3 regions of the Paenibacillus sp. 22594 genome follow, and region 3 is predicted to be linked to each of the others. Evidence: predicted binding sites of a transcription regulator. Region 3 holds the regulator's gene; each other region holds the start of a gene.
What was found. Region 3 encodes Rex, which represses fermentation and respiration genes when NADH is low (regulators of the CRP and FNR family bind a similar motif). Its sites were predicted from a motif close to TTGTGAAATATTTCACAA; they were not measured.
Positions count from the first base shown of each region.

Region 1 (10,863 bases), 260 kb from region 3:
GTGGAAAAAAAACTTTTGGGGATATATGTTTCTTGTACCCGCCATCGCTATATTTATTTTGTTCATGTGGGTTCCCATATTTAAAGGCTTTATGTACAGCTTCTATACCGTGGACTTTGTGAAGGGCAATACCTTTGTTGGCCTCGACAATTATTCCAGAGCGCTTACGGACCCCGATGTGCGGATTGCCGTGAAGAACACCCTCTATTACATGATGCTCTGTCTCGTGATCGGTTTTTGGGTACCGATTGCCTTTGCGGTCGCTATTTCAGAGCTACGGAAGTTCGGAGGCTTGGTGCGTGTGGCGGCCTATCTGCCATTTGTGCTGCCGGCTGTAGTGTTGTACGGCTTGTGGAGATGGCTCTATGATCCGGTCGGACCGATTAACGCTTTGCTGCGCACGATAGGAGCGGATCAAATCCCGTTTCTGACGGACAGCAGGTGGTCCATGATCTCACTTGTCTTTATGGAAACCTGGCAGCAGTTCGGGTCGGGGATGCTGATCTATCTGGCCGCTGTGCTTAGTATTCCGCGTGACTGGTACGAAGCCGCTGAAATTGACGGTGCTGGCGTGTGGGCCCGTATACGCCATATTACATTGCCGTCTTTGCGTAACCTCATTGTCCTGATGCTGATCCTGCAGATTATTGCCACCTCGCAAGGATACCAGTCGCAGCTTGCTTTGCTTGATGGAGGGCCGAACAATACGACACTGACCTATGCGCTGCTGATTGTGAAGTATGCTTTTACCCGGCTCGATTATGGAACGGCGACGGCGCTCGGCATGCTGATGTTTGTGGTCCTGGGCGGTTTGGGCATTCTGCAGTTCAGGCTGAACAAGGAGGACAACTAGCATGAAGAGCGCGGACAGAGGCATCCTCTCCGAACATGATTTGAAAAAAACAAGCAATAAATTCGTCTACGGAATTATGGTCTTCTTCATCCTGGTCATGGTCTTTACCATGCTCTATCCGATCCTGATGACGATGTTCAATGGGCTCAAATCCAACGCTGAGGTCAATTCATTCCCGCCGCATTTTTTTCCGCAGGAGTGGCATTTCAGCAATTTGAAGGATGCGCTGAATTATATTGATCTACTGATGTTCCTCAGGAACACATTGTATATTTTTGTGGGGAATATGATCGTGACGCTGATTGTGCTGGGTTTGGCTTCCTTCAGCATTTCGCGGATGAACGTGCCGTACCGTAAGGTCTTTTACTTCTTCTTCCTGATGACTTTGTTTATCCCGGCGACCAGTTACATGATTCCAAACTTCGTGAATCTCAAGGAGCTTGGACTGCTGAACCAATATGCGGCGTTCTGGCTGCCAGCGGGGGCTAACACGTTCTACTTTCTGCTCCTGAAGAACTTTTTTGATGGAATTCATCCGGAGATTTTCGAAGCTGCACGGATAGACGGGGCCTCGGAGCCCCGCAGCTTTTTTTCGATTGCGGTCCCGCTGTCGGTTCCCATCTTTGCCACACTGGCGATCTTCATCTTCTCTACCGCCTGGAATGACTGGTTCTGGCCGTCCCTTGTCATGCACACTGAGGATAAATACACACTCGCCACAGCGATTTATAAATATGTTATCGCCGTCAAGGCGCTCAATACCAATATCAAGTTCGCGATTCTTTTTCTGGTCTCTCTGCCGCCGATTCTCGTGTTCCTGCTGTTTCAGAAATTCATTATGCGCGGTGTGTCTTTGTCGGCAGTCAAGGGATAGAAAAGGATGGGGCCAGAGCGGCTTAGATCGTATACCTGCACCTGAAAGGAATATAAATACACCTCGTTTGGAAACGATTTCTCTCTTAAGATGAATCTGTAAGCTTACTATGAATGGAAAAGGGGAGTTTCAATGCGTAAATTTTCCAGCGTCCTGGCCTGTCTGCTTGTGACAGGATCGTTGTTATCCGCCTGCGGCGGCAATAATAACAACAATAGCGCCAAGGGAACAAATGGTGGAGAAGCATCACCGGCGGCAACAGATAAAGCCGCAGACAACAGCAGCGCAGCTACCAATGCACCGGCAGATGATATTACCCAGCGCAAAGTCACCATTAAGATCCACTATCCTACACCGGACCTGACGGAAGTACGGGCCCAGGAGGATGACAAGATCAAGAGGTTCCAGGCGGAATATCCGAATGTAGAGATCGTCAAGGACGACTGGCAGTACAACGTAAGCGAAATCGGTGTGAAAATGGCTGCGAACGAAGCCCCGACTTTTTTCAATACGTATGCGACAGAAGCGAAATTTCTGGTTGAAAAGGGCTGGGTTGCTGACATAACCGAACTCTGGAATAAATACGAGTACAAGGACCAGATCAACCCCGTACTACAGAACCAGTTCATTATTGACGGCAAGGTCTATGGCATCACCCAAAAAGGCTATGTCACCACTACGATGATCAATAAGAAGATGCTCGACAATAAGGGTGTAGCTGTTCCGGCCATGGACTGGACCTGGGATGACATGCTGAACACCGCCAAAGGAGTGGCAGATCCCAAAAAAGGCATCTCTGGAATTGCTCCAATGGGTAAAGGTAATGAAGCAGGCTGGAACTGGACCAACTTCCTGTTTGAAGCCGGCGGCGAAATCCAGAAGATTGACGGTGGGAAGGTTGTGGCTACCTTTAACTCTGATGCGGGTGTGAAGGCGCTGGACTTCTATAAGAAGCTGAGATGGGAAGCAAACGCTATTCCCCAGGACTGGGCACTGGGCTGGGGCGACGCCGTAGGCGCGTTTCAACAGGGGCGCACAGCGATGGTTATGGCTGGTTCGGACGGTGTGATCGAGCAAGCCCTGAACCAGGGTGGTTTGAAACCGGAGGATGTGCTCACTTATCCAATGCCTGCTGCGGAAAAAGGCGGCAAGCACACGGGTGTGCTCGGCGGCGACTATCTGGTCATCAACCCGAATGCTACCAAAGATGAGCAGGAGATGGCTTTCCGCTACATTACTTTCGATTACTTCTCTGACAAAGGTCTTGAGGCACTGGATGCCATTCTGCAGCAACGCAAAGCCGACGGCAAATACTTTATCCCGCCGCTTCTGGACTACTATGCCGCTGATTCTGATTTTGGCAAAAAAACCAAAGCAGTCTATGACAAGTACGATATTGTCTATCAATATAACCCGGATATTATGGCATTGCTGGATGGAAAGCCTGAAGCGCAATATAATACGCAGGACTATTATGCAACAATGTCCAATGTGATTCAGGAGCTCTTCTCCAGAAAAGGCACAGATTCCAAAACCCAGCTTGACGCTGCAGCTAAGACCGTTCAGGAGAAATTCTTTGATACAATTAAGGTAGAGTAGCGCAGGGAGAATGAGTGAAAATATGTAAATAGTGCTATCACTTAAAGGCCGGGAGACTTCCCGGTCTTTTTGCTATTTGATAGAGGCGAAGTATCAGAACAGCTGTTTTTTGAGTGAAGCATGTCAAGTGAAAAAATTCACGTTCGCATAAATGACAAAAACAAAGCGATATTTAAACATAAAATGGGAAATTATCCGAGATATGATCGAATGAAAGCGCTTTGAAAACAAATCAAAAAAAACTTTATACTTTGTGAAAGATTTCACTATACAACCCGTTGTGGAATGTGATAAGATAAGTGTGTAGAGAAAAACAACCTAAAAATTGACAGGAGGACGAGGGAGATGGCAGTTAAGAACGAAGTCGCCGCCCAAGTGAAACAAACCACCGCTGAAGAGTATATTCAGACTTTGGTGGATAAAGCAAAGAAAGCTCAAGAAGCTTATATGGAGCTGGATCAAGAGCAGGTTAACACAATCGTTCATGCAATGGCGTTGGCAGGACTCGACAAGCATATGTACTTGGCAAAGCTGGCTGTAGAAGAAACAGGCCGCGGCGTCTATGAAGACAAAATCACGAAGAACATCTTCGCAACAGAATATATCTGGCACGGCATTAAGTATGACAAAACAGTAGGTGTAGTAGAAGACAATCAATACGAAAGTTTCCAGAAGATTGCTGAACCAGTCGGGATCGTTATGGGGATCACACCGGTAACCAACCCAACATCCACTACGATGTTCAAAGCATTGATCGCCGCTAAGACACGTAACCCTATTATATTTGGTTTCCATCCATCTGCGCAAGAGTGTAGCGCCGCAGCAGCCAAAATTCTCCATGACGCAGCTGTAAAAGCTGGTGCTCCTGAGAACTGCATTCAGTGGATTGAGCTTCCTACGATGGACAAAACAAACGCACTGATGAACAATCCGGACGTTGCACTGATCCTGGCAACAGGCGGTTCGGCAATGGTAAAAGCAGCTTACAGCTGCGGTAAACCAGCTCTTGGCGTAGGTCCTGGTAACGTGCCTGCCTTCATTGAAAAGAGTGCTGATATCGATCAGGCAGTAACCGACCTTATCCTTTCCAAAACATTCGACAATGGTATGATCTGCGCTTCCGAACAAGCAGTTATCATTGAAGAAGCAATCTTTGACCAAGTGAAGAAAAAAATGATCGCTAACGGTTGCTACTTTGTAAATAAAGAAGAAGCTGCCAAGCTGACAAGCGGCGCAATGAACGTAGAAAAATGCGCAGTAAACCCTGCAATTGTAGGTCAATCCGCAGTGAAAATTGCTGAAATGTGCGGAATTCAAGTTCCTGCCGGCACGAAGATTCTGGTAGCTGAGCTTGAAGGCGTAGGCACCAAATATCCGCTGTCCGCTGAAAAATTGAGCCCGGTTCTTGCTTGCTACAAAGTTAAAAACGCAGATCAGGGTATCGAACGCGCAGCACAGATTGTTGAATTTGGCGGTATGGGCCACAGCTCGGCCATCCACTCCAACAACGAAGAAGTGATCATGAAGTTCTCGCACCGTCTGCAAACAGGACGTATTCTCGTCAACTCGCCTTCCACACATGGCGCAATCGGCGATATCTACAATACGAATATCCCTTCACTGACTCTGGGCTGCGGATCTTATGGCCGCAACTCTGTATCGCAGAACGTAACTGCCATCAATCTGATCAACGTGAAAAGGGTGAACCGTCGTACCGTGAATATGCAATGGTTTAAAGTACCTGACAAAATTTACTTCGAAAAGGGATCCACTCAATACCTGGCTAAAATGCCTGACATCACACGGGTAGCTATCATCACTGACCCAATGATGGTTAAACTGGGCTATGTAGAAAGAGTTGAGCACTACCTGCGTCAACGCCAGACTCCAGTAGCGATCGAAGTGTTCTCAGAAGTTGAACCAGATCCATCGACTACTACTGTAGAAAAAGGTACTGCAATGATGAACAGATTCCAACCGGACTGCATCATCGCACTCGGTGGCGGTTCCCCTATGGATGCTGCCAAAGGCATGTGGTTGTTCTACGAACACCCAGACGCTGACTTTAACGGCCTGAAACAGAAATTCATGGATATCCGCAAACGCGTATACAAATTCCCTAAGCTTGGAAACAAAGCGAAATTCGTAGCGATTCCAACTACTTCGGGTACAGGTTCGGAAGTAACTTCTTTCGCGGTTATTACTGACAAAACCACTGCCAACAACACTAAATACCCATTGGCTGATTATGAGCTGACTCCAGACGTAGCTATCATCGATCCTGAGTTTGTATACAGCTTGCCAAAAACAGCTGTAGCCGATACAGGTATGGACGTATTGACTCATGCCATCGAAGCTTACGTTTCCGTAATGGCAAGTGACTACTCGGACGGTCTGGCTATCAAAGCTATCCAATTGGTATTCCAATACCTTGAAAAATCGGCATTGCAAGGCGACAAACTTGCCCGCGAAAAAATGCACAACGCATCTACGCTGGCTGGTATGGCATTTGCCAACGCATTCCTGGGCATTAACCACAGCTTGGCGCACAAATGGGGCGGACAGTATCACACCGCTCACGGCCGCACCAATGCAATTCTGATGCCGCATGTTATCCGCTACAACGCTAAAAAACCTACAAAGTTTGCTTCGTTCCCTAAATATTCGCACTTTGTAGCTGACGAACGTTATGCTGAAATCGCACGGATTCTGGGATTGCCAGCACGTACTACTGAAGAAGGCGTAACAAGCCTGATCAACGCGATTCGCGACATGAACAAAAAACTCGGCATCGAAGAGTCGTTCCAAGCGCTTGGCTTCGATCCTAAGGATTTTGAATCCCGCGTAGACTACTTGGCTGACCGTGCGTTTGAAGACCAATGTACAACTGCCAATCCTAAGCTGCCACTAGTTACTGAACTTGCTGATGTATACCGCAATGCTTTCTACGGCAGATTTGACAACTAATTAACGGTTGCTTAGCAAAGAATGAGTTTATAGGATAATATGGGACTGGATGGAAGTGACAAATATCACCGAAAGAGTGATATTTGTCACAGTCCATTTTCAGAAAATAAACTAAAATGTTTATATAAACAACGGTCCCGGTTATGAAGATGCAATTGTGAATTTTATAACAACCAGATCTTTTTGGGATCACGAGACACGGGATTAACCTTCAAGCCCGCGATCTCTACAAATATACTAAATATAAATGGAGGGATTTAGCATGTCGGTGATTGAAAAAGATGTACAAGAGGTTAAGTCTGGATGGCGCGGTTTTGCAAAAGGCAAATGGTCCAGAAAAGTAAACGTTAATGATTTTATTGAAAAGAACATCAAACCTTATCTTGGCAAGGAAGATTTCCTTGCAGGCCCTACTTACAATACTACTGAACTTTGGAAAATCGTATCTGAAATGACCAAGCAGGAAATTGCTAATGGCGGTGTTCTGGATGTGGATGTTAATACTGTATCCACTATCGTATCGCACAACCCTGGTTATATTGACAAAGACAAAGAACAAATTGTCGGCGTTCAAACAGATGCGCCTTTTAAACGTTCCATTCAACCTTTCGGCGGAATCAAGATGATGATCGATGCTACCAAGGCTTACGGCTTCGAACTTCCGCAAAACATTGTTGAAATGTTCACGAACATCCGCAAAACGCATAACCAAGGCGTATTTGATGCATATACCTCTGAAATGAGAGCTGTTCGTAAAGCAGGTATCATCACTGGTCTTCCTGATGCTTACGGCCGTGGCCGCATTATCGGTGACTACCGTCGTGTAGCTCTTTACGGCATTGACTTCCTGATCAAAGAAAAGAAACAAGACCTTAACAACCTTGAAGTTGATTCCATGACCGAAAGTGTTATTCGTCTTCGTGAAGAAATTTCCGAGCAGATCCGTGCACTTGGCGAATTGAAAAAGATGGCTGAAATGCATGGAATGGATATCTCCAAGCCTGCAAATAATGCTAAAGAAGCTTTTCAATGGGTGTACTTCGGTTACCTGGCTGCTATCAAAGAACAGAACGGCGCTGCAATGTCCCTGGGACGCGTATCCTCTTTCCTTGATATCTATGTAGAACGTGACCTTGCAGAAGGAACACTGACTGAAGAAACAGCACAGGAACTGACTGACCACTTCATCATGAAACTGCGTATCGTGAAGTTCTTGCGTACTCCTGACTACAATGAACTGTTCAGTGGAGACCCAACTTGGGTTACTGAGTCCATTGGTGGTATGTCCGTAGACGGAACTACACGCGTAACCAAGAACAGCTTCCGTTTCCTGCACACCCTGTACAACTTGGGACCAGCTCCAGAGCCGAACCTGACTGTACTGTGGTCTGAAAAATTGCCAGAAGGCTTCAAAAAATTCTGTGCTAAGGTTTCCATCGAAACCAGCTCGATTCAATATGAAAATGATGATTTGATGCGTCCAATCTACGGTGATGACTACGGTATTGCTTGCTGCGTATCCGCAATGCGTATCGGTAAGCAAATGCAGTTCTTCGGAGCTCGTGCCAACCTGGCAAAAGCTTTGCTGTATGCTATCAACGGTGGTGTGGATGAAAAGTCCGGCGTACAGGTAGGACCTGAACTGCCTCGCATCACTTCTGATGTATTGGATTATCAAGAAGTAATGAAACGCTTCAAACCAATGATGGAGTGGTTGGCTAAGACTTACATGAACACACTGAATGTCATCCACTACATGCATGATAAATATTCTTATGAACGTATTGAAATGGCTCTGCACGACCGCGATATCCTGCGGACTATGGCTTGTGGTATTGCTGGTCTGTCCGTTGCGACTGACTCCCTGAGCGCCATTAAATATGCTAAAGTTAAACCTATCCGCAATGAAGAAGGTATTGCCATCGACTTCGAAATCGAAGGTGAATTCCCTTGCTACGGTAACAACGACGATTCCGTTGACAACATTGCTGTAGAACTGGTTGAATCATTCATGACGATGATCCGCAAACACCACGCTTACCGTGATGCTCTGCCAACTCAATCGATCCTGACGATTACTTCTAACGTTGTGTATGGTAAGAAAACTGGTACTACTCCTGATGGACGTAAAAAAGGCGAACCATTCGCTCCAGGTGCCAACCCAATGCACGGACGTGATAAGAAAGGCGCTTTGGCTTCCCTGAGCTCCGTAGCTAAACTGCCGTACGAAGATAGCTTGGATGGTATCTCCAACACCTTCTCCATCGTGCCAAAAGCACTGGGTAAAGAAGAAGAAGGACGTAAATCCAACCTGGTATCGATGCTTGATGGATATTTCGCAAGCAAAGGTCATCACCTGAATGTTAACGTATTTGCCCGCGAACAATTGCTGGATGCTATGGAGCACCCAGAGAACTACCCACAATTGACTATCCGCGTATCCGGCTATGCTGTTAACTTCATCAAGCTGACTCGCGAACAACAAATGGATGTTATCAACCGCACATTCCATGGTGCAATGTAATATACAATCATTTGCTTGAGTTTTAGGTATACAGTGAAATAGCTGCAAGGTGTACCGCCCTTGTCTCAAGGGCGGTACTATCTTGTTTAAGATTGATTAAAATTTTAAGTTTTCGAAAGGATGACATCATATGGCTAATGGACATATACACTCCTTAGAAACCTTTGGAACCGTTGACGGGCCAGGGATTCGTTTTGTCTTGTTCATGCAGGGCTGCCTCTTGAAATGCCAATACTGCCATAATCCCGACACATGGGGTTTGAATGAAGGCAGAGAAATGAGTATTGATGAGGTATTGGCTGAAATTGAGCCTTACCTGAAGTATTACCGCTCCTCTGGCGGCGGTTTGACCGTCTCGGGTGGTGAGCCGACTTTGCAGGCGCATTTTGTGAAACAGCTGTTCACCGAAGTGAAGAAACGCTGGAATTTGCATACTACACTTGATACTAACGGTTACAATGAAGGTGACAAAATCAATGACTTGCTCGAACAAACGGATCTGGTCTTGCTTGATCTGAAGCACATCGATGATGAAGCACATATCAAACTTACCGGTAAGTCCAATGAACGTACACTGAAGCTGGCCCGTTGGCTGTCTGACCATGACCGTAAGATGTGGATCCGCCATGTTTATGTGCCGGGTATTCATGACCGTGAAGAAGACTTGATTAATTTGGGACGCTTCATTGGCACATTGAATGGTGTCGAAAAATTCGAAATTCTCCCCTATCATCAAATGGGTATCTATAAATGGGAAGTACTTGGAAGACCTTATGAGCTTGAGGGAGTGCCTTCACCAACGGAAGAAGAAGTTCAGCGTGCTTACCGGTTGATTGAAGAAGGCCGCAAGCAAACCGCATTAGTCTAATCATTCGCCATACCAAAGCCGATCCAATAGTGTATTTACTGTTGGGGCGGCTTTTTTGTGTAGAATGGACATTTGGGATGTACACCCAAGAAGTTAGGTTACATAACGCTGTTTGATAGATAATAGACATGTTTCCGCTTACATAAGAGGTTTTTATCCCTAGAGTGGATGAATCTTAACCTTACGGTTCCAAACCTTGTTTTCTATAATAAGAAATGTAAGGGAAATCAACATAGGGAGGGTCACCCATAATGAAGAAAAGTGTAACATTGCTATTGTCTCTGCTGTTTGTAAGCTCGGCGATCATGGCTGGCTGCGGTAACAACAACAATTCCGCAGGTAACCAAGGTGAGGCGGCTGCAACGAATGCTGCGAATGCTACGGACGCACCTGCTACCGAGGAACCGGCCAGCAGCGAGCCTTTTGAAATGACTATTCGTCATACGCAAGTAGGTGCCGACAAACAGAAACGCTTGGCTATCCTGGAGGATGTTGTAGGGAAAGTACAGGCAGAAGTGCCGGGACTCACTTTTAAGTTGGATGGTGTAGACTCTGATGTGAACCGCAAGGAGAAGCTGCGGGGTGAAATGGCGGCGGGCAATCCGCCTGAAATTTTTGACCTCTTCGGTAGCCCTGACTCTAAAATATATGCCAAGGAAGGTAAATTGCTCGATCTCACACCGATTCTTGAAGAACTGGGCATCAAAGATAAATTCTCAAATCTCGATCCATTTACGTATGAAGGTAAAATTTACGGGCTGCCGATCGGCGGCTCCGGTGAAGGCTTCTTCTATAATAAAGAATACTATGCGAGCAAGGGCTGGAAGGCTCCTACAACTTTCGCGGAATTAGAACAGCAGCTGGCAGATATCAAAGCCGACGGCAAAGTGCCGCTGGCAGGTGCTTCCAAAGCGGGTTGGGTTCCACTGATGCTGGCGAACCATCTCTGGTCGCGATATGCCGGACCGGATGTTACGGCTAAGTTCGCCACCGGTGAAGCTAAATGGAGTGATCCGAATGTTGTTAAGGGTTTTGCCAAGTATAAGGAATGGGAAGACAAAGGCTACTTCAAAAAAGGCGAGCTTGGTTTTGAATATGCTGAATACACTACCCAGTTCACCAGTGGAGAAGCGATTCTGATGTATGACGGTACATGGAAATCCTCCGTATTCAAGGCA
Region 1 is NZ_JBQENA010000002.1:495,123-505,985, forward strand. It holds gene ACTJKB_RS08965 (carbohydrate ABC transporter permease) at 1-853, shown strand, start outside; gene ACTJKB_RS08970 (carbohydrate ABC transporter permease) at 855-1,727, shown strand; gene ACTJKB_RS08975 (ABC transporter substrate-binding protein) at 1,860-3,326, shown strand; gene adhE (bifunctional acetaldehyde-CoA/alcohol dehydrogenase) at 3,672-6,293, shown strand; gene pflB (formate C-acetyltransferase) at 6,556-8,817, shown strand; gene pflA (pyruvate formate-lyase-activating protein) at 8,948-9,685, shown strand; gene ACTJKB_RS08995 (extracellular solute-binding protein) at 9,937-10,863, shown strand, end outside.
Region 1: pflB (formate C-acetyltransferase) is a predicted target of Rex. The motif match lies at 6,449-6,466, and genes of this name have one in related genera.

Region 2 (10,863 bases), on a different contig from region 3:
AAAATTGAGGAGAATCCCAGCAAACCGGAATATATTTTTACCCGGCGCGGACTTGGTTATTTGATGCATAGCCCCAAAAGCGGAGGGTTGTGATGAAGGGACTGTCCTTTTTCCGGACGATACAGGCCAGGCTTATAATAATCTATGTACTGCTGATTCTGATCGCGATGCAACTGATTGGCGTATATTTTGTCAGCTCGATGAAGAATTCACTGACTGATAATTTCACCAAGGACCTGAAGGCACGCGCGGAGATGCTCTCGATTCTGACCGCCGATAAATTCGGCAGTGAGGCCGGAACAGCAGATGAAGAGACTGCAGTAGAAAGTCTGCGCGGTATGGTTAACAATCTGTATATCAATGGTGCCGAAATTCAGGTGCTGGATGCAAGCGGTAAGATCATCACCACTTCGGTCCCTTCGCAGAATGACTATGTCGGCCAGCGCAACACCCAGACAGTGGTCAGCCGCGCTCTTCAGGGAATCAGCGACAACGAGGAGTATATTATAGCGGATGATAATGTGCGCAAGAAGGTAGTTGCCAAGCCCGTGCTTTCCGGGGACAAAGTGGTAGGGGCGATCTATATTGCTGCTGATATGAAGGATCTGTATGCCACCATGAGCCGGATCAACAGCGTATTCCTCTCTGGACTGCTGCTGGCACTGGCGCTGACGGCCGTTCTGGGCGTCATTCTGGCGCATACGATCACACATCCGATTAAGGAAATGACCCGGCACGCCACAGCGGTGGCAGAAGGGCGCTTCAACCGCAAGATGCCGGTTTTCGGCAACGATGAGATAGGCCAGCTAAGCCAGGCTTTTAATTATATGACTGGAAGATTACGGGAAGCTCTATCTCAGAATGAAGAGGAGAAAGAGAAGCTGGCTTCCATTTTGGCGAATATGAGTGACGGTGTTGTCGCCACCGATGAGAGTGGCGGGGTTATTCTGATGAATACCCGGGCCGCAGATATGCTGGGTTCAGAAGGTCCGCTCCCGGAGTGCGCTCCCTTGGACGAGCTGCTCGGCCTGGATCATGAGCAGTCAGGCTCCCTTGCCCAGGGCAATGCCCAGTCTGCAATGCTCCATCTGTCGCCAATGGGCGGAGGAGATCCCAACATTGTGCGTGTTACCTTCACGCCTATACATCGGCGGGAGGGCAGAGGGATCGCGGGTACGATAGCGGTCCTGCAGGATGTTACCGAGCAGGAGAATCTGGAAGAATCACGCCGTGAATTTGTAGCGAATGTGTCGCATGAGCTGCGGACGCCGCTAACAACCATCAAAAGCTATGTCGAGGCACTGGATGACGGCGCACTTGAAGATCCTCAGCTTGCCGTGCGGTTCGTTGGGGTCATCCGCAATGAGACTGAGCGGATGATCCGCCTGGTTACGGATCTGCTGCATCTCTCACGTCTGGATTCGAAGGAATCCAGCCTGCGCATTCAGCAGACCGACATTTCCGAGATGCTGGAGGATGTGGCGGACCGATTCTCTTTTCAAATCCGCCAGAAAAGGATTCATATCAGCACCAGAGTCCGCAAAGAGGTCGAGAGTGCTTGGCTTGACCGTGATCAAATCGATCAGGTGCTGGGCAATCTGGTCTCCAATGCGCTGAAATATACGCCGGAAGGCGGGACAATTCAGCTGGAGGCCCTGAAGAATGAAGAGGGGATGCTGGCTGTTTCTGTCCGGGATTCCGGAATCGGCATCCCGAAGAAGGATATTGAGCGCATCTTTGAGCGTTTCTATAGAGTGGATAAGGCCCGTTCCCGTAACATGGGAGGCACAGGCCTGGGACTGTCCATTGCCCGGGAAATTGTCAAAGCACATGGCGGCTCGATTTCCCTTCAATCGGAGCTGAATGAGGGCTCACTGGTCACCTTTACACTGCCATTGAAGCAGGAGAGGGGGAGTGAGTCATGAAGGAAAAGGTGAAATCCTGGGTTCTAGCGCTGCTTGTATTTGGGAGTCTTGTAGAGAGCTATTATCTGATTTACCGGTTGCCAGGCAGCGATTCAGCGGTCATGTCGGAGAATTTATATGTGAAGACAGACAATATGGGACCGGAGGAGAAGGTGGAGAACCTGCTCTATCCCGATAAAATGATTATTCATATGGGGGAGAGCAAGCATACGCTTTTTTATCCCAATACGACTTTCTATAATCTCATCCTTAACCGACTAAAGGGCCGGAGCTTTGAGAGCTTTCAGCGGCGGTCCGTGCAAGACTTCGACTGGGATAAGATCCGGAATGAAAATCCGGGGATTGAGCTGTCCTTTGGTGCAGGCATTCCCGTAACCCTGCTGCAGCGGGTCATGCAGTTGTCACCCGATTCCCTGTTTGAAGGGGAGAGTATTGACAGGATTTGGATTTATAATATGAAGAATGATTCCAAAGCACATGCGGTCTTCTTCAGTACCCGGGGCGACATTGTCTATGAAGCGGCCAAGGCCGATCTCACCGTACAGGATGTGCAGCAGCATGTCGACTTTGGTAACAACCTCACCAATTACAAGGCAGTGAACGGCGATTATTATGTGCCGGTTGCCAAAGTATCGATGGTTGAAGTCGAAATGCCCTCCGGCATGTATACGATTCAGCAGATGCAGAGCAATCTCTTTTTTGATGCAGGCAGTACCAGATATATTCCGGAAAAAGACGGCTCCGAAATTTATACAGACAGCAAACGCAGTCTTCAGGTCGATCAGGAACAGAACTGGATGAGCTATAGTGATCCGGCTGCGCTTCCCGCTGGAGACAGCACTCCGGCTAAGGATGCCCTGGAGGCCGTTGATTTTGTGAATGAGCACGGGGGCTGGAATGGAACTTACCGGCTGGCGGCAACAGAAGAAGGCAGGCAGGAACGTAAGGTGTCTTTTCAACAGTTCTATGGTTCTTCTCCCTATGGCTCCTATCCGATTATCAGCCAGCCGAAGCTGCAATACGGAGTGATTAATCTGGAGCTTCAGCAAGGAACCGTATCTTCCTATGAACGTTCCCTGTTGTTTGTGGAGGAGGACAAGGCGGTCAAGCGGATTGTAGATTTATCGTTCGGGGAAAGGCTGGAGGGCCAGTTGGCACAAATTAGCCAGGCTTCTGCGGTGAAGGATTTGACTCCGGTGTATGTACCTGCTGTCAAAGGGGAGAAGCTTCAGCTGATTCCGGTATGGCGGGTTACGCTTATGGACGGTACCGTGCTTACGCTGAATTAGGAATTCGGAACTGGAGGAGCGAACACGTTTCCCTGTAGTTACGACCGGACCTACTATGAGAATCTATAGTTCAACCAATATAGTTATAAAAACATTTAGGAGGAAAGGTATGGACTGGGGAAGAGCAAAAAATGTGCTGATATACGCCTTTCTGGTATTGAATCTGTTGCTGTGCTATCAGCTTTGGATGGATCTGCGTGATCAGGCCAGCGCCAACCTTGATTTCACCTCCTTGTCGAAGGCAACGCAGGCTGTCATGGAAGAGAAGAACATTCGTATTCTATGTCCAATTCCGGCTGCAACCCCCCAGTTGCCGGATCTTACGTATCACTATTCCGGTGAGGAGCAGAACGAACCTCCTGTAGAGCTTAAGGAGCCGATAGACAGCAAGCTGATCTATTCCTCGTTTACTGAGCTTAGTACGGCGCTGGAGGGACAGATCCCGGATATTTCCAATTACCGTTTTGATGCCCAGGAAAGTGAGGTAGGCAAGTTCGTGCTGCACCCGCTGGTAGATAAGAAATGGTCGCTGTTCAGGGTTAGACTGGAGCTGATTAACAGTGATCAGAAAATAGTAGCTTTCCGGTGGCCGAAGATTGAGATGGTAACTACAAGTAGTGATACTGATCAGAAGGTGCTTCCGGCATCGCAAGCCCTCAGCAGCCTGATCGAGAAGTATTTTCCGGCGAATTCGGTGGTTAAAGAGATTGAGCTGGGATATTACGGCGAGCTATTCAACTCCGAAAGCCAGGTGGCTTCGCCAATGTGGCGGTTCATGCTGGAGAATGGCAATGCCTATTATGTAGATGCCATTAGTGCGGACATAATCAGTCCTAAGACAACAGAGTAGAAGGAGCAGGAGAGAGAATGGGAATATCATTTACAGTGCTGTCCAGCGGTTCTACCGGTAATGTGACGGTGGTGCGCAACGGGGAAACGACACTGATGATTGACGCCGGCCTTAGCGCGAAGCGGATTGATGAGCTGCTGGCTATGCGCGAGCTGACTGGACAGGATATCGATGGAATTCTAGTTACGCATGAGCATTCCGATCACATTAAAGGACTCGGGGCGATGGCGCGCAAATATGATCTTCCGATCTATGCCAACATGAGTACCTGGGGAGCGATTGAGAAGGGCATCGGCACGATTACCGAGCAGAACCGGGTCGTTCTGGAGACGGGGCAGCATAGGGATTTCGGCAGTCTGCGGGTGGAGTCATTTGCGATCTCGCATGATGCGGCTGAGCCGGTGGGGTATAACTTTTACGATGGCAAAGAGAAGCTGTGTGTGGCGACAGATCTGGGTTATGTGAGTGATAAAGTGCGCACGGCGATCTCGGATGCCGATGTGCTTGTGCTGGAAGCCAATCATGATATTGAAATGCTGAGAATGGGACGTTACCCCTGGAACACGAAGCGGCGGATACTAGGTGACCTGGGCCATTTATCTAATGAGGCGGCAGGCGCGGCGCTGAGTGAAATTCTTACCGGGCGTACCAAACGCACGTATCTGGCGCATCTGAGCCGGGATCACAATATGATGGACTTGGCTAAAATGTCTGTGCGTGTTGCAATGGAGGACCGGGGCTGTTTTTTCAAGGACAGTGAATTCAGACTCTGTGACACCTACTATGACCGGCCTACGCCATGGGATAAGGTGAGCCAGTCATAAGCTGGTCCATTTCCGTAATCTTGCGCTCCAGCTCTTGGCGTGAGAAGAAGCCCTTATCAATTAGAAGTTCGATCAAGGCGCTCTGAACCAGAACCAAATGATAGTGCTCATCCTTAAGATCACCCAATTTACCGATAAATTGCACGAGATCCATACTGGCCGAAAAAGATTCCAAGATATACCCCTCCTTACATGTAATAATTTTACATGGTTTTTACGGCAGAAAAAACACGGTGTAACATCTGCGTGTGATACAATCAAATAGTAAGAGCAAGACAGACTTCGGCTCTATGGTTTCTATTATTGTAGTCTTTTAAGCTGCAAAATATTCCTGAAAAATGACAGATAACGCTAGCTTTCAAGAATTCTAGACGTCCTATGTGCTTTGCCCCCGTACTTATAGGGTGAAATAATTAAATGAAACCTTTTAGTGCTTCCTGGAGTCTAAGAGAAGATAAGGTAAACTCGGGCGTGGTTGCTTGGCGTTCAGGTATTGAATGCAGTAGCAATAGAGGGGAGAGGATGTAACGGTGGGACTGTTTGACGATGATTTCTATTCAACGAAAGTGTCACGGCGCAGAAGCAGAAAGATTGACGCCTCAAGCGGATCAGGCGGGCACAAATGGCCCCGCAGATCGCGGAGGAACCTGGCTACATGGCAGGTAGCCATGATCTGCTCCGTAGTCAGTGCTGTGACGGCGGTGCTTCTGTTCAGTCTGGTGACCGGACAACTGACCCATGAGAGAGCCGAATCGCCGGCAGCAATTGACAAGGTTGCTGCAAGCAGTCGTGATCCCTATGACCGTATTGTTCAGGCTGCCGCCCTTGTACGCCCGGCAGTAGTGAGCATCATTAATCATAAGGAAGATAACAAGGAGCTTAATATTCTCGACGAGTCGGCACTTGGATCGGGAGTTATTTATAAGAAAGACGACGGCAAGGCATTTATCATTACGAACAATCATGTGATCGAAGGTGCAGGCAAGCTGGAGGTTGTTACGGTTGATGGGGAGACCCGCAAAGCAACACTTGTTGGCGCGGATAAAGTAAGCGATATAGCAGTGCTCTCCATTGATGGGGCGGGGATTAATACGATCGCCCAGATCGGCGATTCCTCCAAGCTCCGGCTGGGAGAAACCGTCATTGCTATCGGCAATCCCCTGGGACTTGGAGATACGCTAACCTCTGGGATTGTCAGCTATACGGAGCGGACCATTCCTGTATCGCTAAATCAGGATGGTGTGTATGACTGGGAGCAGGAAGTCATTCAGACGGACGCTGCTATCAACGAGGGCAACAGCGGTGGGGCCCTGGTGGATTTGGATGGCAAGGTGATCGGCATTAATACGATGAAGATCTCCGACACAGGCGTGGAAGGACTCGGTTTTGCGATTCCGGCCAATCATGTAATGGAAACGGCGGATGAACTGGCAGCCAAGGGTAAAATCGCCCGTGCATACTTAGGTGTATATTCAGTGGATCTTAATAATCCTTATGTGCCACTGGCGGAGGACCAGCGTAAGGAGCTGAACCTGCCTACCAGTGTGAAGGATGGGGTTGTTGTTCTGGATGCAGTTGGACCTGCTAAGGATGCGGGCCTGCAGTTCAATGATGTGATTACGAAGTTCGATGATCAATCCATTACGTCTACACTGGCACTGCGCAAGTATCTGTACGATCATACCAAGATCGGTGATGACCTTAAAATCACCTTTTACCGCAATGGAGCCGTGAAGCAGGTTACAGTAAAACTTCTGGAGAAGCCAGAGGAATAAAAGCCTGTGAGGCAGTATATAATATAGAGGCAGTCACATGAGGGAGCGGTGCCGCCCCATAAATGATGTATAATTTATGGGCGGCAGCCGTTTCTAAGCTGTGAAAATGGGGTAAAAGATAATGTCGGGAGTGATAATTGTACAATTTAGGCCGACTGGCAGCCCTTACATTGGAAAGTTACCCTTAATAGTGAAAAAACGGAGAAATTCGGATGGGACAGCTTGCCTTTGTTATTGAGGTGTGGTAACATGAAATTATTCATACAATTGATACCTAATTCTCGCATTGAAAAGGGCTGTCAAATGGATTACAACCTTTCTCAATGTGTGAATTTTTTCTTTGTTTGAAGATAAAAAGAACATATTAATTTAAATTTGTGGAGGTAACACACATGCAAACAGGTACAGTTAAATGGTTCAACGCAGAAAAAGGATTCGGTTTCATCGAAGTTGAAGGCGGAAGCGACGTATTCGTTCACTTCAGCGCAATTACTGGCGACGGCTTCAAAACTTTGGACGAAGGCCAACGCGTTGAATTCAACGTTGTTCAAGGCAACCGCGGACCACAAGCCGAAAACGTTGTAAAACTGTAATAATAGAAGGTACCGTCCCCGCTTGTGAAAGTTGGGACGGTCTTTTTTTCAAATATAAGGAATTATATGCTTCATGCAATATCGGTCCCTTATATTACTCGTGAAACGGTTGCCGTCCTTAACATCAAGGACGGCAATGTCGTTTCTACTTGTCTGGATTCTCAACTTGTGACATAAAGGAAGGGAGGAACGGCAATGAACTACCGGAAGAAGCCTTTGGAGGAAGTACCGGAAGAAAATACCGCAATTTGGGCCTGTACCAACGATGGATGTAATGGATGGATGAGGGATAATTTCGCATTTGAACATGCGCCTTCGTGCCGTCTCTGTCACTCCCCTATGGAGCGCAGTATGAAGATGCTGCCGCAGCTGCTCAATTCCAATGGCGATTTGAAATCGCTGAAGAAGGGTATTTCCATTACCTAACCAATGCCTTTATGAGTCAAGCTTCTATATAATAATGAACACATTCAAGACGGTGAAACCGTCTTATTTTTTTTGTTTTCAGGACGTAATATTGTGATATTTGTCACAAATTTATTGAATTTTAAGCCTGAATAGGGTGTATAATGTGATAAATATCACACTTAACCCTTTGAATTTTTGACAAAATAGACATATCGAATGGGGAGAAGGAAGGGGAGAAATATGGATACAGTGATGCTGTCGCGATTACAATTTGCGTCGACGACAATTTTTCATTATTTCTTTGTACCGGTATCAATTGGACTCGCGCTCTTGATTGCAATCATGGAGACGATGTATGTCAGAAAAGGCAATGATGAGTACAAAAGAATGGCGCAGTTCTGGGGAAAGCTTTTCCTGATTAACTTCGCTGTGGGCGTAGTAACAGGGATTCTACAGGAATTTCAGTTCGGTATGAACTGGTCTGACTACTCGCGTTTTGTCGGCGATGTATTTGGAGCTCCACTAGCGATTGAAGCGCTGCTTGCTTTCTTTCTGGAATCTACGTTTATTGGAATTTGGATTTTCGGCTGGGATAAGGTATCCAAACGTGTTCACCTGCTCTCGATCTGGCTGGTAGCGCTTGGAACCATGCTGTCGGCTTTCTGGATTCTGCTGGCCAACTCGTTCATGCAGCATCCGGTAGGTTTTGCTATCAATAATGGACGGGCTGAAATGAATGATATATGGGCATTGATTACCAATGGACAATTGCTGGTCGAATTCCCGCATACGGTTCTTGCCGCGTACGCTACAGGCGCCTTCCTGGTCACGGGAATTAGTGCATATAAATTGCTGAAGAAGCAGGATATTTCCTTTTTCCGCAAATCATTTGAGATAGCTGCGATTGTCGGCATTATTTCATCGTTCGGTGTAGCCATTGCGGGTCATGCCCAGGCGCAGTATCTGGTTGGGACTCAACCGATGAAGATGGCCGCTTCCGAAGGACTGTGGGAGGACAGTGAAGACCCTGCTGGGTGGACGGTTTTTGCGACGATTGATCCAGATAATAAAATTAGCACCCATGAAGTGAAAATTCCATATATGCTGAGCTTTCTCTCCTATAGTAAGTTCTCGGGATCTGTCAAAGGGATGAATACGCTGCAGGCTGAATATGAACAGGCTTATGGTCCTGGTGATTATATTCCACCGGTGCGCACGACCTTCTGGAGCTTCCGGATCATGGTTGCTGCAGGCTCGCTTATGATTCTGCTGGGAGTGTACGCCATCTACCTGATGTGGCGTAAGAAAATGGAACGCCCGAACACCTGGTTCATGCGTTTTATGTTCTGGGGACTGTTGCTTCCGCCGATTGCCAATACATCGGGCTGGATTATGACCGAGATGGGGCGTCAGCCATGGACGGTATTCGGGTTAATGACTACAGAGGATAGTGTATCGCCTAATATTACGAGCGGACAGGTGTTGTTCTCGGTCATTTCTTTTACAGCAATCTACGCCATTCTTGGTCTGGTGCTGGTTGGTTTGTTCATCAAGGTTATCAAAAAAGGTCCTTACGCTATGGATAACGATCACGGCGAATCCCATGATCCATATAACAAGGAGGGATCTCATGCTTTCTCTTAATGAATTGTGGTTTGTGCTAATTGCTGTGCTGTTTGTCGGCTTCTTCTTCCTGGAGGGCTTTGACTTCGGCGTAGGGATGGAAACTCAGATTCTGGCAAAGAATGATACGGAGCGCCGGGTGCTGATCAACTCGATCGGGCCATTCTGGGATGCGAATGAAGTATGGCTGATTACAGGCGCAGGTGCAATGTTCGCCGCCTTCCCGCACTGGTATGCAACGCTTTTCAGCGGATTCTACATTCCTTTCGTGTTTGCGCTGCTGGCGCTGATTGCCCGTGGTGTCGCCTTCGAATTCAGAGGCAAACGGGACTCGCTGGCTTGGAAAAGAACCTGGGATGTCTGCATCTTTTTCGGAAGCTTCCTGCCGCCGTTCCTGCTTGCCGTAGTGTTCGCCAGCTTCATCAAGGGGCTGCCGATCGACGGGGATATGCAGATGTATGCCGGATTCTTCGATATTGTAAATGGTTATACTGTAGTGGCTGGAATTACTGTAGTGCTGCTCTGCCTGGTGCACGGATTGATGTTCACTACGCTTCGTACGGTAGGGGATCTGCAGGAACGTGCCCGCAAGATGGCACAGAAGCTGCTGTTCCCGCTAGCCGCGCTGCTGCTCGCTTTTGTGGTAATGACCTATTACATGACAGATGTATTTGAGAAACGCGGAGCACTGCTGCTCGTAATTGTAATCCTGGGTATTGCTGCTTATGTGCTGTCCGGCTATTTCATGAGTAAGAAGAAGGACGGGCTCGCCTTCGGGATGACGGGTGCGGTGATGGCTTTGTCGGTAATCTCTATCTTTGTCGGACTCTTCCCGCGGGTGATGATCAGTTCGCTGGATCAAGCCTTCAATCTGACGATTACGAATGCAGCTTCCGGCCATTATTCCCTGAAGGTCATGACGATTGTGGCGCTGTCGCTGCTGCCGTTCGTGCTGGGCTATCAGATCTGGAGCTACTTCGTCTTCCATAAACGGGTTCACGAGAAGGAGCATCTTGAATACTAATGGATAAAAATTTGCTTGGGTATAAAGGAGTTAGGCCGGTCTTTCTGATCGTGGGCTTCCTTACCCTGGTGCAAAGCCTGTCCATTCTTCTGCTGGCGAAGTCGCTGGCAGAAGTTGTCTCTGCGCTGTTTGCGGGAGAACCGCTGAAGGAACAAGGGGCGAAATCGCTCTTGTTCCTTCTTGCGTTTCTGGTGCGCCATGCCAGTGCCCTGCTGATGAGCCGTGTGTCTTACCGCTTCGCGGAAGCTACCGGGAGCAGCATGCGGAGACAGATGATGGACAAGCTGTTCCAGCTGGGACCAAGGCTGGCAGGCGACCGGGGGACCGGAGATCTGGTTACACTTGTGCTTGAAGGAGTCACGAAGTTCCGGACGTACCTGGAACTTATTATTCCGCGGATGGTGGGGATGGCGGTGACACCGGCCCTGCTGCTGGTGTACGTCTACACTCAGGACACCTCAAGCGGTGTTATTCTTACGTTGACGATGCCGATCATTATTGTCTTTATGATTCTGATCGGGATGACGGCCCGCAAGCAGATGGACCGTCAAT
Region 2 is NZ_JBQENA010000003.1:698,765-709,627, reverse strand. It holds gene yycF (response regulator YycF) at 1-93, shown strand, start outside; gene walK (cell wall metabolism sensor histidine kinase WalK) at 93-1,925, shown strand; gene ACTJKB_RS13870 (YycH family regulatory protein) at 1,922-3,214, shown strand; gene yycI (two-component system regulatory protein YycI) at 3,324-4,064, shown strand; gene ACTJKB_RS13860 (MBL fold metallo-hydrolase) at 4,082-4,888, shown strand; gene ACTJKB_RS13855 (hypothetical protein) at 4,857-5,063, opposite strand; gene ACTJKB_RS13850 (S1C family serine protease) at 5,419-6,663, shown strand; gene ACTJKB_RS13845 (cold-shock protein) at 7,056-7,256, shown strand; gene ACTJKB_RS13840 (cold-shock protein) at 7,452-7,682, shown strand; gene ACTJKB_RS13835 (cytochrome ubiquinol oxidase subunit I) at 7,905-9,308, shown strand; gene cydB (cytochrome d ubiquinol oxidase subunit II) at 9,295-10,311, shown strand; gene cydD (thiol reductant ABC exporter subunit CydD) at 10,311-10,863, shown strand, end outside.
Region 2: ACTJKB_RS13835 (cytochrome ubiquinol oxidase subunit I) is a predicted target of Rex. The motif match lies at 7,774-7,791, and genes of this name have one in related genera.

Region 3 (10,863 bases):
GCTTCAGCATCCAGTTCAATTCCAAGGAACGTAAGGTTATTCAGCACTTTGGCACGCAGCACGGCGGCGTTCTCGCCAACACCGGCAGTAAATACGATTACATCCACTCCGTTCATCGCTGCCGCGTAAGAACCGATATACTTCCGCAGACGGTACTCATACATATCAAAAGCAAGCGTAGAGTTCGGCTCGCCTTTTTCCGCACCATCAATAATATCACGCATGTCGCTACTGACGCCAGAAATAGCCAAAAGTCCGCTGTGCTTGTTCAGCATCGAATTCACTTCGCCCACGGACAGCTCTTCCTTGTTCATTACATAAGGAACGATTGCCGGGTCAAGGTCACCGCTGCGGGTACCCATCATCAGACCTTCAAGCGGTGTCATCCCCATTGAAGTATCAATCGACAGTCCGCCGTCAACGGCAGTCACGCTCGCACCGTTACCGATGTGGCAAGTAATGATCTTAAGGTCTTCAAGCGGACGCTCCAGGTATTCAGCCGCAGCCTTGCTCACGAAATCATGGGAGGTACCGTGTGCGCCGTAGCGGCGAACCTTGTATTTGTTGTACAGCACTCTAGGAATGGCATACATATAAGCTTTCTCAGGCATGGTCTGATGGAAAGCAGTATCAAAAACAACCGCCTGCGGCACACCAGGCATATTCACTTCGGTAGCCGTAATCCCCATCATTGCTGCCGGATTGTGCAGTGGTGCAAGGTCGAACAATTGACGGATTTTGGTTTTGGCGTCGGCATCAACCAGCGCAGAAGCTTTGAAGAATTCGCCCCCGTGAACTACACGGTGTCCAACTGCGTTAATCTCATCGATCGAAGAAATAACCCCGTGCTCTTTGTCCGTCAGACAAGCAAGCACTTTACGGATCGCTGTATTGTGCTCAAGAATTTCACTGACTTCCGTTACTTCCTGTTTGCCTGTTGGCTTGTGATTCAGAATGGAGGAGTCCATCCCGATGCGTTCTACCAGACCTTTGGCAAGTACAGATTCATCCGTCATATTGTACAACTGGTATTTCAAAGAAGAACTGCCTGAGTTAATAACTAGAATATTCATACACGGTCACCATCCTTGTCGTACTTGAAGAAGCCTTCGCCCGATTTCATGCCCAGTTGTCCTGCACGCACCATTTTCTTAAGAATAGTGGATGGACGGTATTTCAGTTCACCGTACTCACGGAACATATTCTCCAGTGCGGCAAGAACGGAATCCAGACCGAAACGGTCAGCCATTTCAAGCGGCCCGTGCTGGAACTGATAGCCGATACGCATGGCATCATCAATATCCTCTGGAGAAGCAACACCTTCCTGCAGGACATGCATAGCTTCGTTAATGAACAGGCAAATGAGGCGTGAAGATACAAACCCTGGGGATTCGTAAATCATGACGCCTTTTTTCTCAACAATTTCATCAACAAAGGCTTTGGTATCTTCAAAAGTGCTGTCAGAGGTTTTCAGTCCGCGCACAATCTCAACGAGATCCACCTTCGCTACAGGATGTATGAAATGCATGCCGATGACGCGTTCCGGGTACATTGTGGAGCTGGCAAGCTCAGTCAAGCTGAGTGTAGACGTGTTGCTGGCCAGAATAATGTGGCTCGGACACACCTGATCGAGCTGATTGAATACCTTTTGCTTGGCGTCAAGGTCCTCAGTAATGGTCTCAATGACCATATCACAGGAGCTCAGTTCAGCGAAATGCGATACTTTTTCGATACGGCTGAGAATCAGCTTCTTTTCAGCTTGGGTAATTGCCCATTTCTCCAGCTGTTTGTCGAGACTTGTCTCGATCATTGCATAAGAATAGTCCAGTCTTTCTGCGGTTTTCTCCACCAGCATAACATCCAGGCCCTTGGCTGCCAGCATTTCAGCAATCCCTTGACCCATTGTGCCACCACCGATGACACCGATCTTTTTAAAATTCATGTAAAAGTCTCCATCCTTTCAGGTATCTATACTTTTGTATTGTACCTTGTCTGTCGTAGAAAATATGTAGCCCGACATATAATAATATCTTAGCATGTCTCAAAAGTAAAAAAAAATAACCGGCATAAAGAATTATGCCGGTAAAAGGACACTGTCACGAAATTGACAACGAAATTGCTCTCCGGAGAGAACTTCTTCTTTCATTAATATGTCAAGAGAGTAATCAAATACATTTCGCTGCTTCCCGAGAAGCTCATGAGTACGTACCATTAGCTCGTCCAGTATTTTACTGTTTTCCTTCATTAATTCTTCTGTGGTAACCATTTGCAGATTGGCAATCCCCAGAGAGGTTAGTCCCGACTTCATCATCGTCTCAACAATATTGAGTGCCTGATCGAAGTCTCCGCGTGATCCGGTGCTTCTTCCGCCATAATACATTTCTTCTGCTACTGCTCCACCCAAGGCAATCATAATTTGATTCTCCAGGTAGTCCTTAGTGTACAGGTACTGTTCGGTCTGCGGATTATGCCGTACATACCCCAGTGCTTGTCCACGCGGCGTAAGCGTAACCTGGCTGACACTTCCCGGACGCAGCATCTCAGCCATAATCGCATGTCCCAGCTCGTGGATAGCCACTCGTTTCTTCTCTTCGTGGTTCGTCTCCCGGTCTGTCTTCTCGCCCATCATCACCTTGTCAATTGCCATCGACAGATGCCGCTGCTCTACTTCTGTCAGGTTCTCACGCATCATGTAGATCGCTGCTTCGTTCATCACGCTCTCAAGCTGGGCGCCGGAGAAGCCATAAGCCTCTTCCGCAATCTTGTCCAGATTAACCCCTTCGTGCAGCGGTTTGTTCTGGGCATGCAGATCTAGAATGGATTTGCGGCCTTTCTTGTCCGGCATGTCCACCTGGATATGCCGGTCGAAACGGCCGGGACGCAGCAGCGCAGAATCCAGCATTTCCTTGCGGTTCGTTGCGGCTACCAACAGAATACGTGGCGTATCATTGTTGTAAATCCCGTCCATCTCGGTCAGCAGCTGATTGAGCGTCTGATCATACTCACGCTGCTGTCCGCCTTCGCGCTTGCCGCCGATGACATCAATCTCATCGATGAAAATAATCGCGCTCTGTTTATTTTCCTTCAACGCACGCGTCCGTGCATCCTTGAACAAATCGCGTACACGTCCGGCACCGACACCGACATACATCTCAACGAACTCACTGCCCGATGCGGCCACAAACACAGAGTTTGTATAATGGGCTGCTGCTTTGGCCATAAGCGTCTTACCGGTTCCAGGAGGGCCTGTCAGCAGAATCCCCTTGAGCGGGCGGATACCGAATTTACTGATTTCTTCATGCCGGATCAGGAAGTCCAGCGCTTCACGCAGCTCCTGCTTGGCATTGTCCTGTCCCCCGATTTCTTCAAAAGTCAGCTTCGACGGGCCGTTCTTCTTGCGTTTTTTGTCTCCGCCGGCATTCACGGTTAGTCCACCGCGCAGATGGGCAATAAGGAGCAGTGCGCCAACCATGCCTGCCGCAATGATAACCGGAAAAATATTAATACCGACAAAAGCCATAAAAATCAACAGTACAGGAACAAATCCGATTAATACCTCTTTCCAGAACTTAGGCATTATTCCACACTCCCATCGTTGCCGCTACACGAGGTAAAATAATGAATTTACTTTCCTTACCGTCGCTAAGGCTCACATATACGTTACTATCATCGATTTCTGTCGTTGCGACCACACTGCTGTATTTGGAATTCTGAGATTTCAGTTCATCCAGCTTCGCAGGTATTAATGTATATTTACGGCTCTCCATCGCTTCGGCAACAGAGAACATCGCTTTATCCCAATATTCATCCAAAAGCTGGCTGGAATGCTGCTCTACATCCAGTTTTAGGGTTCGGCCGTCAATAACCGATCTGCCCTCGGTATTTACGTACTGCACCAGCTCACGTAATTTTGTACCTGGCTTCAAATCAAGTTTCAAAGTAACCTCATTGCGTTTAATAGAGATATGGGAATCGTTCACTCCCTCATAAGCAGATACAATCTTCTGCAGCGGCTCCTGCACGGCGAACTCACGATAGGAATACCAGCCGCCAAATAATAGAGCAGCAGACAGCAGAGACGTTAGCAGTACAGGCATTAGGCGTAGTTTCAAGAAACGTCCTCCTCTCAAAGATAAGAAAACAAAGTGAATAAATATAGTGAACTTACAAGTGGAAACGGTTTGCCGTCCTTAAGAAGGGACGATACGTTTCAGCGAGAAATATAAGGATGACTGATGATGTGAAAGCTTATCAATCCTTATATTTTAAAATAGCGTGTCTAGTGCTCTTCCGAGACTGGCATGCTCTTAAGCATGCCTTAATACAAGTAGTAGTATATCATAGGTGTATATACGAATTCGAAGAAAAATGTGAATATATTTAAAATTTTCAGTACTAATTTTTGGGCATAATGACAGGTCTTTTCCCCTTATATCGACAGCAAAGACCGCAACGTTTAGCGCTGCGGTCTTTTATATGTCCATGTATATTGTCTAATTATACGTCTATCCACATGCAAACCTTTCTCATATGTATATACTGACTGATATATCTATTCTCTTCATTCTACGGTCAACTGATTAAATTCCGGTGACACAAGCATAACATTCTTCACATACAAACAAGCGGGCAGACAGAATACTGTCCACCCGCTATATCTTTTCCACTCTACTAACGGCACTTAACGGCTGGGTAAGCTGTAGCCGTCTCCAATCGCGCTGCCATCCGAAAAACGGTAAAACTTGTAATAATACCGGCCTTCCAGCTTGTAAAATAGCTGCCAGGCATATTCTCCGTTATACACCCCGGGCAGAAGCCGTTCAATGCTGCTTCCTGGAAGGTCCGATGCTATGATAGACCGGATCTTCTGCTCAGACATACCCTTGGACACCTCTTCCACATACACATCGTTGTCTCCTCCGGCAGGCTTGCCGTCCAGCGTAAAGCGTACCCACACCATAAGGTCCGTTCCAGCTGCATTACGTCCTGTAAGCACCCAGTATATCGAATTTTCGTCCCAGACGGACTTCTGTGCTTTGGTTACCTTAGTCAGTCCTGCCCTTGCTTCAGCAACCTCTCGGGCTGCACTGCGTTCGTTCCACTGGTCTTTCATCACGTAAGCATAGAACTGGCTTAGTCCGAACAGAAGGAGCAGAACCAGGAGTATCCCCAGCAGAAGCCATTTTCTTCTTTTCTTCAAAGTGCAGCTCCCTTTCCTCTGGATGCTTCATAGATCCTGTTCTTTTACCGTTTCAGCAGGCCCTCAAAGGTTTCCTGCGCCTTGCGGCGGATTCGTTCCTCATCTAAAGTCAGGCACTGTCCATGCTTCACAACCTGCTTGCCATCCACCCATACATGCTCAACATCCTTCGCACTCGCTGAATACACGGCATGGGAGAGCAGATCCGTATGCGGCAGGAAGTGCGGCTGGTCGATATCCAGGGCAATGAAATCAGCCTTCATGCCCGGAGCTAAACGTCCTGTGTTCTCGAGGAAAATCGACTGTGCGCCGTATTCGGTCGCCATCAGCAATGCTTCCGGTGCCGGTACAGCTGTTGGATCTCCGCTCACACCTTTGTGGATCAGAGCAGCCAGGCGCATCTCCTCGAACATATCCAGATTGTTATTGCTTGCCGCACCGTCAGTGCCCAGCGATACCTTGACTCCCGCACGCAGCAGCTCCGGTACCCGTGCTACTCCGCTTGCGAGCTTCAAGTTACTCCCAGGATTATGGGATACCCCTACGTTGTAACGTGCTAGAATCTCTATTTCTTCATCATTCAAATGAACCCCGTGAGCCACGAGGGCCGGGCGCGTGAACATCCCCAGCTTCTCCAGATGCGCTACCGGACGCAGGCCGTAATCAGCAGCATTCTGTTCGACCTCCCGCCGGGTTTCGGACATGTGTGTGTGCATAGGCAGGTTCAGATCATGGGCAGCCTGTACAAATTTCACGAAAAATTCAGGAGGACAAGTGTAAGGGGCATGCGGGGAAATCATCGTTGTGATTCTTCCATCCGCCTTTCCATTCCAATTCCGGGCAAAGGCTATCGCTTCCGCCAGCTTATGGTTCTGCACATCCTCCGGACAGAAGCCGATAACCCCGCGCATAAGCACGGCACGCATTCCCGACTGCTCAGAAACCTCAGCAACCCTGTCCATATGGTCATACATATCCAGGAAGGTGGTTGTGCCGCCCTTCAGCATTTCCAGCACAGACAAAGAGGTTCCCCAGTAGACATCATCTCCGGTGAATTTTTCTTCCATGGGCCACATCTTCTCCTGCAGCCAGTTCTGAAGGACCATGTCATCCCCATATCCACGGAGCAGAGACATGGCTGTGTGGCCATGGGTGTTGACCAGTCCCGGCATGAACAGCAGACGGCTGCCGTCAACGGTCTGTGTCCCTTCTTCAATGACAGGTTTGACTTCTCCTATGTATGTGATGAGATCATTTTCTATAGTCATATAGCCGCTTAGAACCGGATTTTCCGTACCCGGCACCAGAAATCGCCCATTTACAATTACAGTCTTATTGCTGCTCATTTACCACTTCGTCCTTTCCATCATGCAAATAATAGGCCAGACTCTGCAAATCGGTAGTAAAATCAGCGGCGTGAATCCGGATGTTGGACGGCGTCTTCAAAATCACCGGTGCAAAGTTAAGGATCGCCTCAATGCCTGAATCCACCAGAATATCTGCAACATTCTGTGCTTCACTATCCGGTACAGTGATAATACCGATGCGGATGCCCTGCTCGCGGATCGTGCTTCCTAGCTCTTCCATGGGCTGTACAATTAGTGAGTTGATTTTCTGGCCGACCTTGGGAGCATAGGAATCAAATACAGCAGTGATTTTCATCGTGTCCTTCAAGTAAGCATTGTAATTAGACAGGGCGTGGCCGAGATTACCTGCACCCACCAATGCCACGTTGATCTGCTGGTCAAGCTTCAGGATATGACGGATTTTCTCAATCAGATATGACACATCATATCCAATACCTTTTCTGCCGAAATCCCCGAAATAGGCTAAATCCTTGCGGATTTGCGCCGGATTCAGATCCAGCTTTTGTCCCAGTTCTTGGGAAGACACGGTGGAGATTTCACGCTTCAGGAGATCATTCAGGAAGCGCAGGTACACTGGAAGTCTGCGTACCACGGCCTCCGATATTTTATCCGATTTCATATTTTCTCCTCCTAAAAGTTTTATGAGCAATGCATCATAGTATTACTTCGTACAAAACTCACTTCGTAAGCATATGCCAAGTTTAGTGAGCATAAGTACAATCCATTCCCTGGCGCCTCAGCACGAACCAGACACCAGGAGAACGGAACTTCGTTGATCCTTGATTATATTTGAAATGATTGCAGGTTAAGATACGCTTCCGTCTTCAAGCCATTCCGCAATTCGCGGAACCATCTGATCCGTCAGCATATGCTCCATTTTGGGTCCAGGCAGAGAGTACAGGAAGTACTTACCATAATAAGATTCAATAACCCTGGTATCATATACTATAACAATACCCCGGTCTTGAGCAGTACGTACCAGCCGGCCGAAACCTTGCTTGAAACGGATAACCGCCTGGGGCACCGACAGCTTCATAAACGGGTTCTTTTTCTGTGCCTGAAGCAGCTCGGCCTTGGCCTCCGCAAGCGGATGGTTCGGCGGCTGAAAAGGCAGTCTGACAATGGCCAGACAGGTCAAAGCCTCACCGGGAATATCCACACCTTCCCAGAAGCTGCTTGTCCCGAGCAGCACAGAGGCCGCGCTGTCCTGAAAACGCCGGATCAGCTTACTCCTGCTACCGCCTTCCACTCCCTGCCCCAGTACAGTAATGTCCTCAGAGACGAGTGCCTCCTTCAGAGGATCATAGACCTGGCGCAGCATTTTATAGGAGGTGAAGAGCACAAGCATCCGGCCCCGAGTCGCCACAGCGGCCTCCGCCAATGAATGTACCAGCTTATCGACAAAACGGGCATCGCCCACACTGCCTTTGACACTGGGAAAATCACGCGGTATGACCAGAAGTGCCTGTTCACGGTACTTAAACGGAGATGGGAGCAGTGCTGTCATCAGCCGTCCTTGTTCTGCGGACTCGCCTAGTCCCAGATTGTCAATCATAAATTGAAAGGACTTATCTACGGACAAAGTCGCTGAGGTAAGGACTATGCTTTTCTTTTTATCAAAAAAGAGCTCTTTGAGCTGGGCACTGACATCGACCGGAACGGCATACAGCTGCAGCGACTTCCCGCGATAGTTGCCGCTGCCTTCCATCCAGTAGACGATATTCTCGTCGTTCAGGTTCATGAAGAACCGCACTTGCTCACGGATGGAGGCCAAATCCTTGAATAACCCGCCGATATCCGTCACCAGACTATCCGAAGACGATTGGCTCTCCGATTCGCGCATTTCACTGAGCATCTTGTCGCCCTTGCGAATAATATCACTTAGACTAAGATGAAGTGTGTTCTCAAGCGCAGCTAGTTCTTCCCAATCCCTGGGCCTGTTGCCCGGCAGAAGTCGGGTAACCAGTTGTCCGGCTTCTCCGGCAGCGGCGTCACTGCGTTCCGGCAGCAGGGCAAACAGCTTGTCACTTAGCGTGTCCCACGATTCCTTAACCGTAAGCAGATCCGGGTAGATCCTGTCGATCACACCGCTCCATTCTGCCGCCTGCTCACTGCCTGATGACTGCAGCGTTTGACGCAGAGCCGGGAGCTGGCCGCTCCGGCTGTCTTTATAGAGACGCGTAAGCGTATGGGCAACGGTGAAATATTTCATCTGCATGCCCAGGTGCTTGCCTGCAATATCCTCCAAATGATGGGCCTCGTCAATGACGAGGTGCTCATAAGCCGGAAGTAGCTGATGCCCAGCCTTGACGTCCGCGAACAACTTGGAATGATTGGTCACTACGACATCCGCTATCCCGGCTTCGTGCTTAGCCCGGTGATAATAACATTTGCGGAACCAGGGGCAGGAACGTCCTAGGCATGAATCCGTATCACTGGCCACGGTCTCCCAGAAATCACCGCCGCGGCCGTTCAGATTCAGTTCCTCATCATCACCTGACTGGGTCTGGGTCAGCCATACAATCATTTGTGCCGCAGTAAGCGCTTCTTCCCGCGGACTTGTAAAGTCCTTTTTGTTTATTTTATGTTCAAACTTCCGCAGACACAAATAGTGCCCTCTCCCCTTGAAGATTGCAGCCTTAAACGGGAACGGCACGACACTCGTCAACAGAGGGATGTCGCGCTCACGCAGCTGGTCTTGAAGGTTGATGGTATGTGTGCTCACCATTACCTTCTGGTCTGAGCGTACACTGTGGTAAATGGCCGGAAGCAGATAACCCAGCGACTTGCCGGTACCCGTTCCCGCCTCGATCAAGAGATGCTTGTCACCCTCAAGTGCCGCCATGACCTCGTGAATCATTATCTCCTGGGCTTCACGGCTCTCGTATTGGGGCAAAGTCTCCTTCAGCCGCTGGGTCACCTCTTCCATATATTCCTTAAAGGTAATATTCTGCAGAGGATTGCCAGTTCCCTCCTCACGGGGGGGGGAAAGCTCCGACCAATCCCCGACAGCCAGCGCAAGCTGACGGTAAAAGGTTAGCTCCCCTTCAGGCTGGAAGGTTTCCATTTCACGTTCACGCAGCAGCCCGTCGAAATACCAGGCCAGATCACTGTCCTCGTCCGCAAACAGCTCATTCAGCCGCTGGATGGTCAGCAAAGGCAGGCTGTACAGTTCCTCCAGGCATTTCAACAGCACGAGAGCGGTGGCGAGAGCGTCGCTGTCCGCCTGGTGCGGACGGTCATGCGTCAGGCTAAAATAGGTACTTACCGCTCCAAGCTGGTACGTGGTCAATGACGGAAAGCATATTTTGAGAAAATCAATCGTATCCAGAATCCGGCCCTGGAACGGCAAATAGCCGCACCGGTCGAGCGCATTCTGCAGAAAATGAAAATCAAAAGCCACATTGTGTCCAACCAGAACGACATCATCGAGCATGGGGACAAGCTCCATCATCATTTCATCCAGTTCAGGTGCATCTTGCACATCACTGTCTGTAATACCGGTCAATCCTGTTATAAACGGGGGGATCGGTGTTCCGGGCTTAACGTAGGAACCGTACACCCGGGAAATAGACCGGTCTTCTTCTATAATGGCAAGGCCAACCTGGATGATCTCACCCACGGATTGGGTTCCCGTAGTTTCAAAATCAAGCACGGCAAATTTCATTATAAGTTCTATTCCCTTTCACTTGAGACTCCTTATCAGCATAACAGAAGTTACGAAAAAAGGCGATGCACCCCCTTGGTTAGCGGGATGCATCGCTTAAATGGAGGAATAAGGGTTATAAAAGCGACACCAGCTGGTGACCAAATTGCAGCTTACCTCCGCGCCTGCGGCAGACCTCCAAATTGACGCTGGGTTCAGCGAGCAGGGGATCATGCTGCAAGGAGAGGTTGAAGAGCTCCTGAGCCTCACTATAACGCTCCTGGGAGGCTCTGATGCAGCCCAGTGCGTTGTAGATCATAGCCTTTAGCTTCTTCTCGCGAATCAGGGCCAGCATGTGATGCAGATGCCCCCAGGAAACGTCTAATTCCCCCTCCTGCAGGTAGGCCATTGCCAAATACAGGCGTGCTGCCAGACTGTCCGGATAACGGGTGATGACATCCTTGAACTGTTCGATGCATTTCCGGTACATAAGCAGCTTGTAGTAGCCCTGTCCACGGACAAAGGAGTCCATAACAAGCTCAGGAGCCTCCGCCTGGGGCATTTCCTCTTCCGAGAGCGGAGAAAAATCAGCATTTTGGCGAAAATCACTCAGCTTCTCGGCAAAGGACAGCCATTCATCCATTACCTCA
Region 3 is NZ_JBQENA010000002.1:753,098-763,960, reverse strand. It holds gene ACTJKB_RS10265 (acetate/propionate family kinase) at 1-1,073, opposite strand, end outside; gene ACTJKB_RS10260 (3-hydroxyacyl-CoA dehydrogenase family protein) at 1,070-1,942, opposite strand; gene ACTJKB_RS10255 (AAA family ATPase) at 2,075-3,577, opposite strand; gene ACTJKB_RS10250 (hypothetical protein) at 3,570-4,112, opposite strand; gene ACTJKB_RS10245 (cell wall elongation regulator TseB-like domain-containing protein) at 4,682-5,200, opposite strand; gene ACTJKB_RS10240 (amidohydrolase) at 5,245-6,546, opposite strand; gene ACTJKB_RS10235 (redox-sensing transcriptional repressor Rex) at 6,533-7,186, opposite strand; gene dinG (ATP-dependent DNA helicase DinG) at 7,373-10,234, opposite strand; gene ACTJKB_RS10225 (tetratricopeptide repeat protein) at 10,350-10,863, opposite strand, start outside.